2 linked regions of the Shimia isoporae genome follow. The protein of the gene in region 2 binds, or shares a complex with, the protein of the main gene of each other region. Links are inferred from orthologs where the notes say so. Each region holds a gene or a part of one and is shown on either strand. Other genes may lie near its edges.

Evidence for each region. The genes of interacting proteins can lie anywhere in the genome.
Region 1: the proteins of BXY66_RS01230 (region 2) and uvrB are in contact, whole or in part, in a crystal structure (PDB 7EGT), measured with the Thermus thermophilus proteins. The link is inferred for Shimia isoporae from one-to-one orthologs. Residues at the interface, in WP_096412145.1 of Thermus thermophilus: His654, Arg656, Phe657, Gln666, Asp668, Glu669, Lys680, Arg681, Leu682, Ser683, Lys685, Tyr686, Ala687; in WP_096411307.1 of Thermus thermophilus: Glu23, Leu25, Arg26, Asp27, Gly28, Glu29, Arg30, Phe31, Arg55, Glu326, Asp327, Phe328, Glu379, Ser382, Gln383, His398, Gly400, Arg401.

The regions. Positions count from the first base shown.
Region 1 is NZ_SMGR01000005.1:78,997-86,100, reverse strand. The notes cover bases 2,049-5,027. They hold uvrB (excinuclease ABC subunit UvrB), read right to left. Parts: upstream 4,644-5,027; coding sequence 2,454-4,643; downstream 2,049-2,453. Other genes in these bases: BXY66_RS18675 (hypothetical protein), read right to left, coding at 2,049-2,159. Also shown: BXY66_RS18695 (hypothetical protein), read left to right, coding at 1-192; BXY66_RS18690 (VOC family protein), read right to left, coding at 308-706; BXY66_RS18685 (TFIIB-type zinc ribbon-containing protein), read left to right, coding at 836-1,108; BXY66_RS18680 (hypothetical protein), read right to left, coding at 1,115-1,546; more of BXY66_RS18675, read right to left, coding at 1,734-2,048; BXY66_RS18665 (ETC complex I subunit), read left to right, coding at 5,170-5,481; BXY66_RS18660 (GAF domain-containing sensor histidine kinase), read left to right, coding at 5,918-7,104. UniProt on the Escherichia coli protein: The UvrABC repair system catalyzes the recognition and processing of DNA lesions. A damage recognition complex composed of 2 UvrA and 2 UvrB subunits scans DNA for abnormalities.
Region 2 is NZ_SMGR01000001.1:236,703-243,890, forward strand. The notes cover bases 3,998-7,060. They hold BXY66_RS01230 (ATP-dependent helicase), read left to right. Parts: upstream 3,998-4,344; coding sequence 4,345-6,777; downstream 6,778-7,060. Other genes in these bases: BXY66_RS01225 (alpha-hydroxy acid oxidase), read right to left, coding at 3,998-4,232; BXY66_RS01235 (glutathione S-transferase family protein), read left to right, coding at 6,947-7,060. In the rest of the region: BXY66_RS01215 (pyruvate carboxylase), read right to left, coding at 1-2,345; BXY66_RS01220 (rhodanese-like domain-containing protein), read left to right, coding at 2,628-3,083; more of BXY66_RS01225, read right to left, coding at 3,099-3,997; more of BXY66_RS01235, read left to right, coding at 7,061-7,188. UniProt on the Escherichia coli protein: A helicase with DNA-dependent ATPase activity. Unwinds DNA duplexes with 3'-5' polarity. Translocates on single-stranded DNA with 3'-5' polarity. Initiates unwinding more efficiently from a nicked substrate than double-stranded DNA.

The DNA of each region.
Region 1 (7,104 bases), on a different replicon or contig from region 2:
TCTTTGGGGCGGGAACGCTACAATTTCCGGGTTCGCGCCGTTACCGAAGCTGCCTTGCCAGAAGCGCAAGCGCTGTATGCGCAAAGCGTGGATCAGGCCGTTGCCATCATGCGGGGTGGAAATTCCGCGGAGGTAAAGTACTTCAAGCCGCTTGCCGATGCGGTAGAAGCCTCCCGCGACGGGCTGCAATAAGCAGGTAACAGGCCCGTCGTTTCAGTATTTCGGGGGTCTGCAGAACATCGGCAACACGTCGGTATTACGTCGGTGCAGTTCAGGTGGGGTCATGGGGTCCACATTGGGCGGGACGTTATCGGGACAGACCTGCTGCTTCGAGTTCGTCGATGTGAAAGTCCACATGCAGGTGGTTTCCATCCGGATCATGGATATTAACCTGCACGATGGGCACCCCCGGCGGGAACCCAAGATAGTGGTCTACGCCGCGGGTTTTGAGTTTGGCCATGAAAGCGGCAAGATCCGTCGCGCGGAAGGCCGCATGTTCCAAAGCAAGGTCGCCTTCGGTTTGTGGATTACCTTCCACACCAACCAGATGGACGACGGCAGTATCGCCGAGATAGAGCCAAGCCCCCGGAAAGTCGAAGTCCGCCCTCGGTCCGTTGGTCATGTCGAGCACGTCTTCGTAGAAGGCGATCATGGCTTCAAGGTTGGTGGTGCGGATATTGGCGTGGTCTAGGCTGTGAACTGGCATGGGCAAACGGTATCCGGTAGCGCTAACAGCGGTCAAGCATCTTTGTACTGACGCAAATGTTATTCCGCGTGGGGGGGCAAGTCTCGCGGGCGTGACTATCTGCATTGCAGGATAACACAGGAGAGATTGATGAAATGTCCGGTTGATGGTGCGACGCTGGTGATTGCGGATCGCAACGGTGTCGAGATTGATTATTGCCCGACCTGCCGCGGTGTCTGGCTTGATCGCGGGGAACTGGACAAGATCATCGAGCGTGCCGCGGCGTATGCGCCTCCGCCGCCCCCGCAGAGCTATGAACGCAGCCCAGAGTCGCATGGTCGTGACTATGATCCGCGTTATGACGGCAAAAAGCGCAAGAAGAAAAAGATGAGCGGATTTCTCGACGACATCTTTGATTTCTGACCAAACTCAAGACACTTGAGCAGAGGCGCAGTCGCGAAACTTCTGCACTTCCTGAGCCGCGTCGGTGAGGTCGATGGCCTCACCGTCTGTTTGCGTTCCCGCAAGGGCCATGGCGTTGAATTGCAGCCCGTCCAACACATTGGAGAAGCCGCTGTCGGCGACGTTGAGGGTCTGGCCATCGTCGCTGAGCGCGTGTTTGTCGGTGGAGATGGTGATCTCGTTCGGGCCGACGAAGCGGATGGCGAACCAAGGATCTTCTGGCCAAGTGGCATCTTTGCGGGTGATCGCGAGGGTGTAGAGCGGTTTCGTGGGGTCGTAGGTCAGATGGACATGCGCTGTGTCGGTCTCATGGGTGAGGATGCAGATGTCGGCGAGGGTGGCCTCCCACGCGGCGGCGGGGGAGGTGAGGAGGAGGAAGGGGATGAGGAGGGTGCGCATTGGGAGAGGGTAGGATGGGGAGACGGGGTGTGTCGATATGGGGGAGATCACAAAAGCATGATGCTTTGCATCATGCCGCGCCCGACCTCCCCATCGCACCGAAGGTGCGCCGCTTTTTGAATGGCACGCATTTGGCGCGACGGGAGAGCGCGTTCGCTTCCTCCCTAAGTCGGGCGCAACGGTGAAACTAAAGCGCGAGGAAGATGGCCCCAGCCTGAGCCCCACCAAAAAATGCGAACACCAGAAAGGCAAAGACAAATGCGCGTTTCATTGATGCACCTGCCTTCTTTAGCGCTCTATAGTTTTCATCAATTCGCAGATCGTTCTCTTGGGCCTGAGATGAAAGAGCGAGGAACAATTCATCTCCATCGTCGATGTGTCCTTCCCAATCTCTCCACCAATGACCGCGGATATGGAAGTCTCTTGGCAAACAAGACGCAGCAGCCATGAAGCTGGCAGCAACAAATCCTCCGGCTGAAATATACGCGAAAGTTGGGGCAGGCGCCGTACCACCTAGAGTTACCAAAAGAGATGAAACAGCGGCCAAAGTCCCTGCCAAAGCCATGGCTCTTTGATCGGCCGAAGTCGCTAGGTGGTTAGTGTCCTCAATCATCAATTCCGATTGTCGGAGTGCTTCCTTGGCTATATCAAGTCGTGTATCGTCCGTCATGAATACAGCTATAGGAAGAAAATGGCGAAGAGACCAGCACCACCGCCGACAAGGGGAAATAGAGGTTCCGGATCTATGAACAAGGAAACCGGAGTAGGGCCAGCACCCAAACCAAAGCCGCCTTCGCCAAAGAAACCTCCAAAGAAATAATTGACTAGGCCCGGAATCAAGGCCGCAGGCCGCAAAGCCAGCACCGGCCCTTCTTGACCGGTCCGGCGTTGGCCCTTGGGGTGTGGACTACCGCCCCCGCCGCTTCCCATTGCCACCACGCTGCCCGGCCCGTCCTGCGGTTGACCGGCCGCGTGAGTTGACCGCCTTCTCGGCTGCCGCTTCCACTGCATATTGTCGCGCCATGGGGTCGTCGGCGACGGCCAGGTCCACCGCTTCCAGACGTTTGACCTCGTCGCGCAGGCGGGCGGCTTCTTCGAATTCGAGGTTCTCGGCGGCCTTGCGCATGTCTTCGCGCAGGCCATCCAGCACCGCTTCGAGGTTACCGCCGTGTAGGGGTTTTTCGATCTTGGCGGTGACGCGGGATTGATCCGTGTCGCCTTGGTACAGGCCGGCGAGCACGTCTTCGACGTTCTTTTTGACCGTTTCCGGTGTGATGCCGTGCTCTTCGTTATAGGCCATCTGTTTGGCACGTCGGCGGTTGGTTTCGTTCAGTGCGCGCTCCATCGAGCCCGTAATCCTGTCGGCGTACATGATGACGCGGCCTTCGGCGTTGCGCGCGGCGCGGCCGATGGTTTGCACGAGGCTGGTTTCCGAACGCAGGAAGCCTTCTTTGTCGGCATCCAGAATGGCGACGAGGCCGCATTCGGGAATATCCAGTCCCTCGCGCAGCAGGTTGATGCCGACGAGCACGTCAAAGGCACCCAGGCGCAGGTCGCGCAGGATTTCAATGCGTTCAAGGGTGTCGATGTCGGAGTGCATGTAGCGCACCTTGATGCCCTGTTCGTGCAGGTATTCGGTGAGGTCTTCGGCCATGCGTTTGGTGAGGGTTGTGACCAGCGTGCGGAAACCGTCGGCGGACACCTTGCGGATTTCATCGAGCAGGTCGTCGACCTGCATTTCGACAGGACGAATTTCGACTTCGGGGTCCAGAAGGCCGGTGGGGCGGATGACCTGTTCCGCAAAGACGCCACCGGATTGGTCGAGCTCCCATGCGCTTGGGGTAGCAGAGACAAAGACCGACTGCGGGCGCATAGCGTCCCATTCCTCGAATTTCAGTGGGCGGTTGTCCATACAGGAAGGAAGCCGGAAACCGTGTTCTGCAAGGGTGAACTTGCGTCGGTAGTCGCCACGGTACATGCCGCCGATTTGCGGTACGGACACATGGGATTCATCCGCGAATACGATGGCGTTGTCCGGGATAAACTCAAACAGAGTGGGCGGCGGCTCTCCCGGTGCCCGACCGGTCAGATAGCGAGAATAGTTTTCGATCCCGTTGCAGAAACCCTGCGCCTCCAGCATCTCAAGATCGAAGTTGGTGCGCTGTTCCAGACGTTGAGCCTCAAGCAGCTTGCCTTCGTCCACCAGCTGATCAAGGCGCTGGCGGAGTTCCTTCTTGATCTCGACAATGGCCTGATTGAGCGTGGGCTTGGGCGTCACATAGTGGCTGTTTGCATAGACGCGGATCTGTTCAAAGGTGTCCGTCTTTTCGCCGGTCAGCGGATCGAATTCCGTGATGTTTTCCAACTCTTCGCCAAAGAACGAAAGCTTCCAGGCGCGGTCTTCAAGGTGGGCCGGGAAGATCTCGAGGCTGTCTCCGCGGACGCGGAAAGAGCCGCGCTGGAAGGCTTGATCGTTGCGCCGGTATTGCAATGCGACAAGGTCTGCAATGACAGCCCGCTGATCGTATTCGCCGCCCGCTTTCAGATCGAGTGTCATGGCGGAATAGGTCTCAACCGATCCGATACCGTAAATGCAGCTCACAGACGCAACAATGATCACGTCGTCACGCTCCAGAAGCGCGCGGGTTGCCGAATGGCGCATCCGGTCGATCTGTTCGTTGATCTGGCTTTCTTTTTCTATGTAGGTGTCGGAACGCGGCACATAGGCTTCGGGCTGATAGTAGTCATAGAAACTCACAAAATACTCGACCGAGTTCTCCGGAAAGAACCCCTTCATTTCGCCATAAAGCTGAGCGGCGAGCGTTTTGTTCGGCGCGAGAATAATGGCGGGTCGCTGGGTCTCCTCGATGATTTTGGCCATCGTGAACGTTTTGCCGGTACCTGTTGCGCCCAGCAGAACCTGATTGCGTTCACCGTCTGTCACACCCTGCGAGAGTTCCGCAATTGCTGTCGGTTGGTCCCCTGCAGGCTCAAATTCAGTATGCATGACGATGCGACGGCCGCCTTCGAGCTTGGGGCGGCTTTTCGGGTCCGCAGGGGCGGCGCTCATGAGAGGAGCCTCAACAGAATGGGCCATGCACAGATTCCTTTCGTTGGGCGTTAGTTTGATCTCTTTTTGTTCTTGTTCAAGGGGATTCGGGCCGCGCGATGACATTGATATTTCAAAAGACTGTGTTGGGCATGCTGCATGGCGGCAGAAAGTCATTTGCAAGCGCAGAAAGGGAGAGGCACTGAAGAAGACCAAAATGGTGTCTGTGCGGGATAGAGGAAGGCGTCTTTGGGATTGGTTGCGACATTTTGGTAGGAAATATCGCTCATTGCAGTAATTTCAGGAAATTTTTCCTGTCTTCCGTGAAATATTTGATATGTCGCACTTGCCAAATAATGAGGGGAGATCGTAAGCTAAATTCCAGCAAGCAGCCGACATGTTTGCCTCGATAGGCCACATTACACCCCTCGCTCCCCGTGGTTGGTTCGGCGCAAGAGGCTGCTTGCAAGCTTTCCAAGAAAATTCGATGCGGCACCGTGCATGTTGCGGCAACTCGGCTCTTGCCGGAACTGGGGGAATCCGTGATAAAGCGAGGCAGCCAAGGAGTTAGCTGATGATTGCGCGTATCTATCAACCCGCCCGCACCGCAATGTCGTCGGGTGTTGCGAAAACCAAAGACTGGATTCTTGAGTATGGTCCGTCTGAGGCGCGTGAGATCGACCCTTTGATGGGGTGGACTGGATCTGGCGATACGCAAAGCCAAGTGCAGTTGCGGTTTGACAGCAAAGAAGCGGCTTTGGCTTACGCGGAAGAGCATGGCATTCAGGCGCAAGTCAGTGAACCACACAAGCGCAAAGCCAATATCCGGCAGGGTGGGTACGGCGAGAACTTTGCCACGAACCGCCGTGGACCTTGGACGCACTAACGTTGTTGTAAATCGCTGAACGTCCTCAAACCTTCCTTTGGGTATCCGAGGCGGTGTTTCCGGACATTGCATGTTCCAGATTCTCCAAGCCGTTTTAGCCGTTGGCGAAACCGCGGGTGGAACTGAAGCCATTTCAGGCCATTTAGTCCGCACGTGCGTTTCAAGTCGTCCTGGCGACATCCGTTGTTGATCATGAGGTGCCCAAGCGGGCGGAGAAACGATCAGGTCGTTTTGCGACGGTTGTCTGCTGCTTGATAGGATTGTCAGCAGGCGTTTGCGGGAACCCGCAGAAAGCTTGCGCCTTTGACACTTTCGCAGGCGCTTGCCTTGCCGTGAAGTGACATGGTGCATGGTTTTTTGGTGGAGTCATTCCAAGTCGCGCCGTGCATGCCGATGAGAAATATCGTTTGAAATCAAGCTAGGGCGAGGTGCCAGATTGAATGGGTTGCCGGAGTATGATGAACTGCCGGCACGGGTTGAAAGGGTGTTGGCGGCGATGCCGAATTCCGAAGAAGCGTTGGCGTGTTTCCTTGCCATTGCGAAGGCAATAGCGGGGCCGACTGACTACGAGTTGGTATTGGAAAACTTTGCCGACGGGTTGCGAACACTAATACCGCACGACCACCTCGATATCGTACTGTTGCATCCGTCAGGTACGCAGATTTGCTATGAAGCGCGCCTGCACACCACTTGGAGCCACGCGCACAATCCAGCGAAACCTACCGAAACAAGCCCTATACGCGCTGTTTTGCGGGGAGAGTTGCCCTACATCCTGACTGATGATGCATGGGAAGACGACCGCTTTCATTTCGAAGGAGCGGACAGCAAACCGCTTTTCGATGCCAATTTGCGGAGCAGGATCATCGTGCCGATGCGTGTGCAAGGCGAAATCATCGGATCGTTGGCGATATCCAGCCACAAGGTGAATTATTACGATGCGGATCTGGCGGGCTTGACGCAGGGGGCAGCGGACCTGGTTTCGGCCTATCTCTTTGCGCTGGAACGGGGCAAGGAAGCGCGAGACGCAGCGGTGGCCGAAAGCGAAGCCAAGGGGCGGGAAAAGGCGCTGCGCATGGGCGCGCTTCAACTGACGGAAGGTATGGAGCGCGAAAGGCAACGTCTGGGTATGGATCTTCACGACCAGACTCTTGCGGACCTTGCGAGGATTAAGCGGCGTATGTCCAGGTTGGAAGCGGATAAGCAACTCTCGACGCAGGAACTTGCGCTGCTGCAAGACGATCTGGATCACTGCCTGGCCGATGTACGCCACATTGTCGAAGCTATGAAGCCGGGCGTTTTGCAGTTGTTCGGATTTTCTGAGGCGGTGGATGCCCATCTTGAACGCTGCATGAAACACAGTCGCCGTAGCCTTGTCTGGGATGTTGAGGATAGGACCGGAGGGAAAGTGGACAAGCTTCCTGAAACAGTTCGCACAGCGGTGTATCGGATCGTGCAAGAGGCGGTGAACAATGCCTTGAAGCATGCAGATTGTGCGAAGATTTCAGTCACTGTTTCGACACGTGAAAAGTCGATTGATGTATGTGTTGACGACGACGGAAACGGGATCAGCGAGGACGCTGTGAAGTCTGCCAGCGGGATCAATAATATCCGCACTCGGGCTGA
Region 2 (7,188 bases):
ATGGAGCCGAGGCAAGGCTGAGAGGTGCCGCCAGAGAATGCGTCCATTGCAGCGTCCACGGCATCCACGCCGGCCTCGGCAGCCGCCAGAATGGTCGCGCCGGCGATGCCGGATGTGTCGTGGGTGTGGAAGTGGATCGGCAAGCCGACTTCTTCCTTGAGCGCCTTGACCAGTACCCTTGCAGAGGCCGGTTTCAGCAAGCCAGCCATATCCTTGAGGCCAAGAATGTGTGCGCCTGCCGCCTCGAGCTCCTTGGCCATGGAGACATAGTAGTTGATGTCGTATTTAGCGCGGTTCGGATCGAGCAGATCGCCCGTGTAGCAGATTGTGCCTTCGCAGACCTTGCCGCTTTCGACCACCGCATCCATCGCAACACGCATGTTTTCGACCCAGTTGAGCGAGTCAAACACGCGGAAGACATCGACGCCTGTCTCGGCCGCCTGACGGACGAACTCCTGCACCACGTTGTCGGGATAGTTGGTGTAGCCCACGCCGTTGGACGCACGAAGAAGCATCTGCGTCATCAGGTTGGGCATGGCCGCACGCAGATCGCGCAGGCGCTGCCACGGGCATTCCTGAAGGAAGCGATACGCGACGTCGAAGGTCGCGCCCCCCCAACATTCAACCGAGAACAGCTGTGGAAGGTTGGAGGCGTAGGTTGGCGCTACTTTGATCATGTCGATCGAGCGCATACGGGTCGCCAAAAGAGATTGGTGCCCGTCACGCATTGTCGTGTCGGTCAGAAGCAGTTGTTTCTGTGCCTTCATCCAGTCTGCGACTGCTTGCGCGCCTTTTTCTTCAAGAAGGTTGCGCGTGCCATAGGCGGGCTCTGCTTTTTTGGCGGGTGCAACCGGTTCTTTGAGATCGGCGGCAGGTGCTGGACGGTCGGTGGTTTCCGGGTGCCCGTTCACCGAGATGTCGGCAATGTAGGTCAGGACCTTGGTGCCGCGGTCGCGACGCTTCTTGAAGTTGAAGAGATCGTCCGTCTCGTCAATGAACTTGGTGGTGTACTGGTTGTTCAGGAAGGTCGGGTGCTTGAGCAGGTTTTCGACAAACGCGATGTTGGTAGAGACGCCGCGGATGCGGAATTCGCGCAGGGCGCGATCCATGCGCGCGATGGCCTTTTCAGGTGTCGGCGCGTGCGCGGTGACTTTCACCAGAAGTGAGTCATAGTAGCGGGTGATCACACCCCCGGAGTAGGCGGTGCCCCCGTCCAGGCGGATGCCCATGCCAGTTGCCGAACGATACGCGGTGATACGGCCATAGTCCGGAATAAAGTTGTTCTGCGGATCTTCGGTGGTGATCCTTGTCTGAAGCGCGTGTCCATTCAGACGAATGTCATACTGGGAGGCCTTGCCGGTGGCTTCGGCAATGGATTTGCCTTCGGCGATCAGGATTTGCGCCTGAACAATGTCGATGCCGGTGACTTCCTCGGTAACAGTGTGTTCCACCTGTACGCGCGGGTTTACCTCGATGAAGTAGAATTTGCCGGTTTCCATATCCATCAGGAACTCGACGGTGCCGGCGCATTCGTAGTTCACATGGGCGCAGATTTTGCGACCAAGTTCGCAGATCTCTTCCCGCTGCGCTTCTGAGAGGTACGGTGCGGGCGCGCGCTCGACGACCTTTTGGTTGCGACGCTGCACGGAACAGTCGCGCTCATACAGGTGGTAGATGTTGCCCTGCTGATCACCGAGAATCTGGACCTCAACGTGGCGGGCACGGGTGATCATCTTTTCCAGATAACCCTCGCCATTGCCGAAAGCGGCTTCGGCTTCGCGGCGGCCTTCCAGCACTTTTTCTTCGACTTCATCTTCGGAGAAGATCGGACGCATGCCGCGTCCACCGCCGCCCCAAGACGCTTTGAGCATCAGGGGATAGCCGATTTCGGCGGCTTCCTTCTTGATGGCGTCCATATCGTCGCCCAGCACTTCGGTCGCTGGAATGACGGGTACGCCTGCCTCAATCGCAACTTTGCGGGCCGAGGCTTTGTCGCCGAGTGCACGCATGGTGGCGGCTTTGGGGCCGATGAACGTGATGCCGTTGGCTTCGCAGGCATCCACGAAGTCGGGGTTTTCCGACAGTAGGCCGTAACCGGGGTGAATAGCGTCGGCGCCGGATTCCTTTGCGACGCGAATGATTTCGTCGATGCTCAGATAAGCCGCTACCGGACCAAGTCCCTCGCCGATACGGTACGCTTCGTCTGCCTTGAAACGGTGCAGGCCAAGCTTGTCTTCCTCGGCAAAGACCGCAACGGTCTTTTTGCCCATTTCGTTTGCGGCGCGCATCACGCGGATGGCAATTTCACCGCGGTTGGCGATCAGGATTTTCTGAAAATCGGTCATCGGCAGGCTTCCCCTTTGTGGCTCTGTCGGTGTGTCGGGCGAATTGCTAGCGTTTCGCCGCAGCGCAGCGCAATACCCAGAGACCCTGATTTGTAAGATTTGTGTTACATTTATGTGCAACCCGCCCAGTGTTTGCGAAAACATGAATTTGCGTTGTTTGAATCGTGCGCATGGCGGGGTTTTCGCGCAGTTTTGTAACTCCGTTAAGTTGGAGGTGGGCGTTTGTTGCTTGGAAACGGGCCGCGTGACAGTATTCGGGCCGGATTTGAGGAGTGTTTTGACATGATGGATCGTCGTGGATTCTTGCTGGCGGGTTGGGCGCTGATCGTGCCGAATGCCGGTTGGGCCGAAAACACCCTAAGCGCGTCGGAGGCGCATGTACGGCTGCGGTCCGGTGAGTTGATCCTGATTGATCTGCGCACTCCGGAAGAATGGCAGGAAACCGGCGTCGCTGAGGGCGCTTGGCCGCTCGATATGCGCGAGCCGGAGTTTGGAAGCTGGCTGTTGGCGGCAATCGAACGCAACCCGGACAAGCAGGTCGCGATTATCTGTCGTTCGGGCAACAGGTCGGGCCGGATGATGTCGCTTCTTCGGGACAATGGTGTCGAGGGCGTTATGGACGTAAGCGAAGGCATGTTGGGGGGCAGGCGTGGACCGGGATGGGTGCCATCCGGATTGCCGGTCGTTTCCGCTCAAACAGCGTTTGACGCCATGCCGAAGGATTTGGTGGCAAAGTAGATCGGTCCGATCTTTCTAGTCCACGAGACTCGATTTCAGGTCATCGAAGGTTTCCGCGCCCAGTTGCCCCATATTGGCCGCCAGGTCCTGTCGCAGGATGTCCAGCAAATGAGCCGGGCCCGCGTCGCCGAGCGCGCAGAGCGCATAGTGAAAGCCGCGCCCCATGAAGACGAAACTTGCTCCCAAGGCCAACGCCCGCAGGATATCCAGACCGGTTTCAAATCCGCTGTCGACAATCAAGGGCAGGTTTGTCGCTGCACGGATGGCGGGCAGGGCTTCGATCGTGGCCGGGGATGCATCAAACTGGCGGCCAGCGTGGTTGGAGAGCCAAAGCGCGTCTACGCCAGCCGCATCAAGCCGCTGGGCATCGCCCGGACGCATCACACCTTTGACCACAAACGGACCGTCCCAATGGTCGCGCAGCCATTTGAGGTAATCCCAGTCCGGCGAGGTTCGCAACAGATAGCCGGCGTGGGCTGTTGAGCTGAGGCCGCTGACTTCTTCTGCATAGTCGTCAATCAGTTTCATGCGCGGCATGCCCGCGCGGGCAGTGGCCAAGGCCCAAGCCGGGCGCATGGCCACCTGTGCCAGAAGGCGGGGCGTCAGTCGCGGAGGTGTCGTGAGGCCGGAGCGGATCTGCCGTTCGCGGCGGGAAGCCGTGGGCACATCCACCGTAAGAACCAGTGTGGAGAACCCAGCCGCTTTTGCCCGGCCCAGCAGGTCTTTGCGAATACCCTCGTCGCGTGGAGGATAGAGCTGGAACCACGCGTTTTCACCCAGATACGGTGTCATCTCTTCGGGCGTTTTGGTGGCCACTGTCGAAATGCAGTAAGGGACGCCCTCCGCCGCGGCCGCGCGGGCCAGAGAGAACTCTGCGTTGGGCCACATCAAGCCGGACATGCCGATCGGGGCCATTCCAACAGGCAAGGGGTAGCGTTGGCCAAGCAGGTCTACTGAGGTGTCCGGTGTGATGTCGCCATGAAGGATGGAGGGGTGGAACAGGATTTCGTCGAGCTTTGCCCGGTTGCGGGCCTTGGTGCGCTCGTCGCCTGTGGCGCTGTCCAGATATTCCCAAACGAATTTGGGGATTCGGCTTTGCGCCTTGCTGCGCAGATCGCTCAGAGCGGGGTATTTTGCGTGCAAATCCATGCGCCGAGTTTCGCCGGATTGCGTGATTTGTCCAGTATTTAACGTGTTTGCCACTGTGGGCGAACATAAAGAGAACTTCCAATCGCTGATTTGGCGCTGTAGATTGCCCGCCATGAGCAGTTTTGACGACGAACTTGACGCCTTCGAAGGCGCTTCGCTGTCGGCACGCGCCATGATGGCGCGCCCGACGCCGTATCTTGACGAACTGAACCCCGCGCAGCGCGAGGCGGTCGAGAATCTCGACGGGCCTGTGTTGATGCTGGCCGGTGCCGGAACCGGCAAGACCAAGGCGCTCACGGCACGGATTGTGCATCTGCTGAATATGAACAAGGCGCGCCCGAACGAAATTCTGGCAGTGACTTTTACCAACAAGGCCGCCAAGGAGATGAAAACCCGCGTCGGCAATATGTTGGGGCATCAGATCGAGGGCATGCCTTGGCTGGGCACATTCCATGCGATCTGTGTGAAGCTGTTGCGCCGCCATGCGGAGTTGGTTGGCCTCAAGAGCAACTTTGCCATTCTGGACACAGATGATCAGCTACGATTGCTCAAGCAACTGGTGACTGCGGCAGGCATTGATGACAAGCGCTGGCCTGCGCGGCAGTTGGCATCCCTGATCGATGGCTGGAAAAACCGGGCTTTGACGCCTGAAAAGCTGCCCGCTGCGGATGCTGGCGCTTACAACCATCGCGGCGGCGAGCTTTATGCGCAGTATCAAGCGCGTTTGAAACAGTTGAATGCCTGCGACTTTGGCGACCTGCTTTTGCATATGGTCACGATTTTTCAGGATCATCCGGATGTATTGGCGCAATACCAGCGTTGGTTCCGCTACATTCTGGTCGACGAGTATCAGGATACCAACGTCGCACAGTATCTGTGGCTGCGCCTGTTGGCGCAGGGGCACAAGAATATCTGTTGTGTGGGCGACGACGACCAGTCGATCTATGGTTGGCGTGGCGCTGAAGTGGGCAACATCCTGCGGTTTGAGAAAGACTTTCCGGGCGCACATGTTGTGCGGCTTGAACAGAATTACCGCTCGACCGGCAACATTCTGGCGGCGGCTTCCAACGTCATTCGCGGCAATGAAAACCGGTTGGGCAAGGAGCTTTGGACCGAAGCTGACATGGGCGAGAAGGTACGCCTGATCGGGCATTGGGACGGCGAGGAAGAAGCGCGCTGGGTCGGGGAAGAGGTTGAAGCGATGCAGCGCGGCACGCGTGGCATGGGCCGCAAATCTCTTGACGACATGGCGATACTGGTACGGGCATCCCATCAGATGCGCGCCTTTGAAGACCGGTTCCTGACCATCGGTTTGCCATATCGTGTGATCGGCGGGCCGCGGTTTTACGAGCGCATGGAGATTCGCGATGCGATGGCCTATTTCCGCGTGGTTGTCTCTCCCGAGGATGATCTGGCGTTTGAGCGGATTGTGAACACGCCAAAGCGCGGACTTGGCAATGTGGCGCAGCAGAAAATCCAGACGTGCGCGCGCAACAATGGTGTGAGCCTTTTGGAAGGCGCGCGAATTTTGCTTGAGGAAAAAGGCATTGGCGGAAAAGGCGCCAAAGAACTTGGAGTTTTGCTGGATGACATAGACCGTTGGCGGCGCCAAAGCGTGGTCCCGACTGTCGAGGTGGCGTTGGATGACGACGCGGTGATTGACGACGGTTTGACTGTGGAAGCGACCCGTGTGCAAGACGGTCAACCGGAATTGAGCCACATCGAGCTGGCACAGGTGATCCTTGATGAATCCGGCTATACTGCGATGTGGCAGAACGACAAAACACCGGAAGCACCCGGACGGCTGGAGAACCTGAAGGAGCTGGTCAAAGCCCTGGAAACATTTGACAATCTCCAGGGGTTTCTTGAGCACGTGAGCCTTGTTCTGGACAATGCGAGCGAAGACGCCGAAGAAAAAGTCACCATCATGACCCTGCATGCGGCCAAGGGACTCGAGTTCCCTGCGGTGTTCCTTCCGGGCTGGGAGGACGGGTTGTTCCCGTCGCAAAGGTCGATGGATGAAAACGGGCTCAAGGGGCTCGAGGAAGAGCGGCGGCTGGCCTATGTGGGCATTACGCGTGCCGAAGAAATCTGTACGATCTCCTTTGCAGGGAACCGGCGGGTTTTCGGGCAATGGCAGAGCCAGATGCCAAGCCGGTTCATTGACGAATTGAGCGAGGAAAATGTCGAGGTGCTGACTCCGCCGGGGCTGTATGGCCATCAGGGTGGTGGAAGTGGCGGCTTTTCGTCTGGACTGGAAGCCAAGGCGGCTGAGGCGAATGTCTACAACTCGCCCGGTTGGAAACGGATGCAAGCACGGTCTGGGACCTATGGCATGAGCCAACCCAAGGAAAGCAAGGCGGCGGCAATCGATATGACGGCGGTCAGCAGCTTCACCATTGGGGATCGGGTGTTCCATCAAAAGTTTGGCTATGGCGCCGTGACAGAGATTGAGGGCGACAAGCTGACTGTGGACTTTGAGAAGGCGGGAGAGAAGAAGGTCGTGGCCCGCTTTGTGACCGCGCCTGACGACGTGCCGTTTTAGGCATCACGTTGTCGGCGTGAGCCCCGCCGTCCTGTGGACTCGGCCAAGGGTTTGTCCGACCCGAAAGAAGCTTGGCGACATGTTTGGTGACCCCGCGTTGCCCCAACTTTGGAGGCGTTGACTTTGGTTTGGGCTCTGGGTTGGGTGTGGGCAACCAGAGGAGGTCCGGATGATTTTTTACGACTGCGCCACAGCGCCGAGCCCGCGCCGGGCGCGTATGTTGATTGCCGAGAAGGGAATTGAAGTTGAAACGCGTCAGGTGGACTTGCGCAACGACGCCCATCGCCAACCCGAGTTTCTTGCGATCAATCCGAATGGGACTGTTCCCGTTCTGGTGACCGAAGAGGGAACGGTTCTGTCCGAGAACATTGCCATTGCGGGCTACCTTGAAGCCGCATTCCCAGAGCCGCC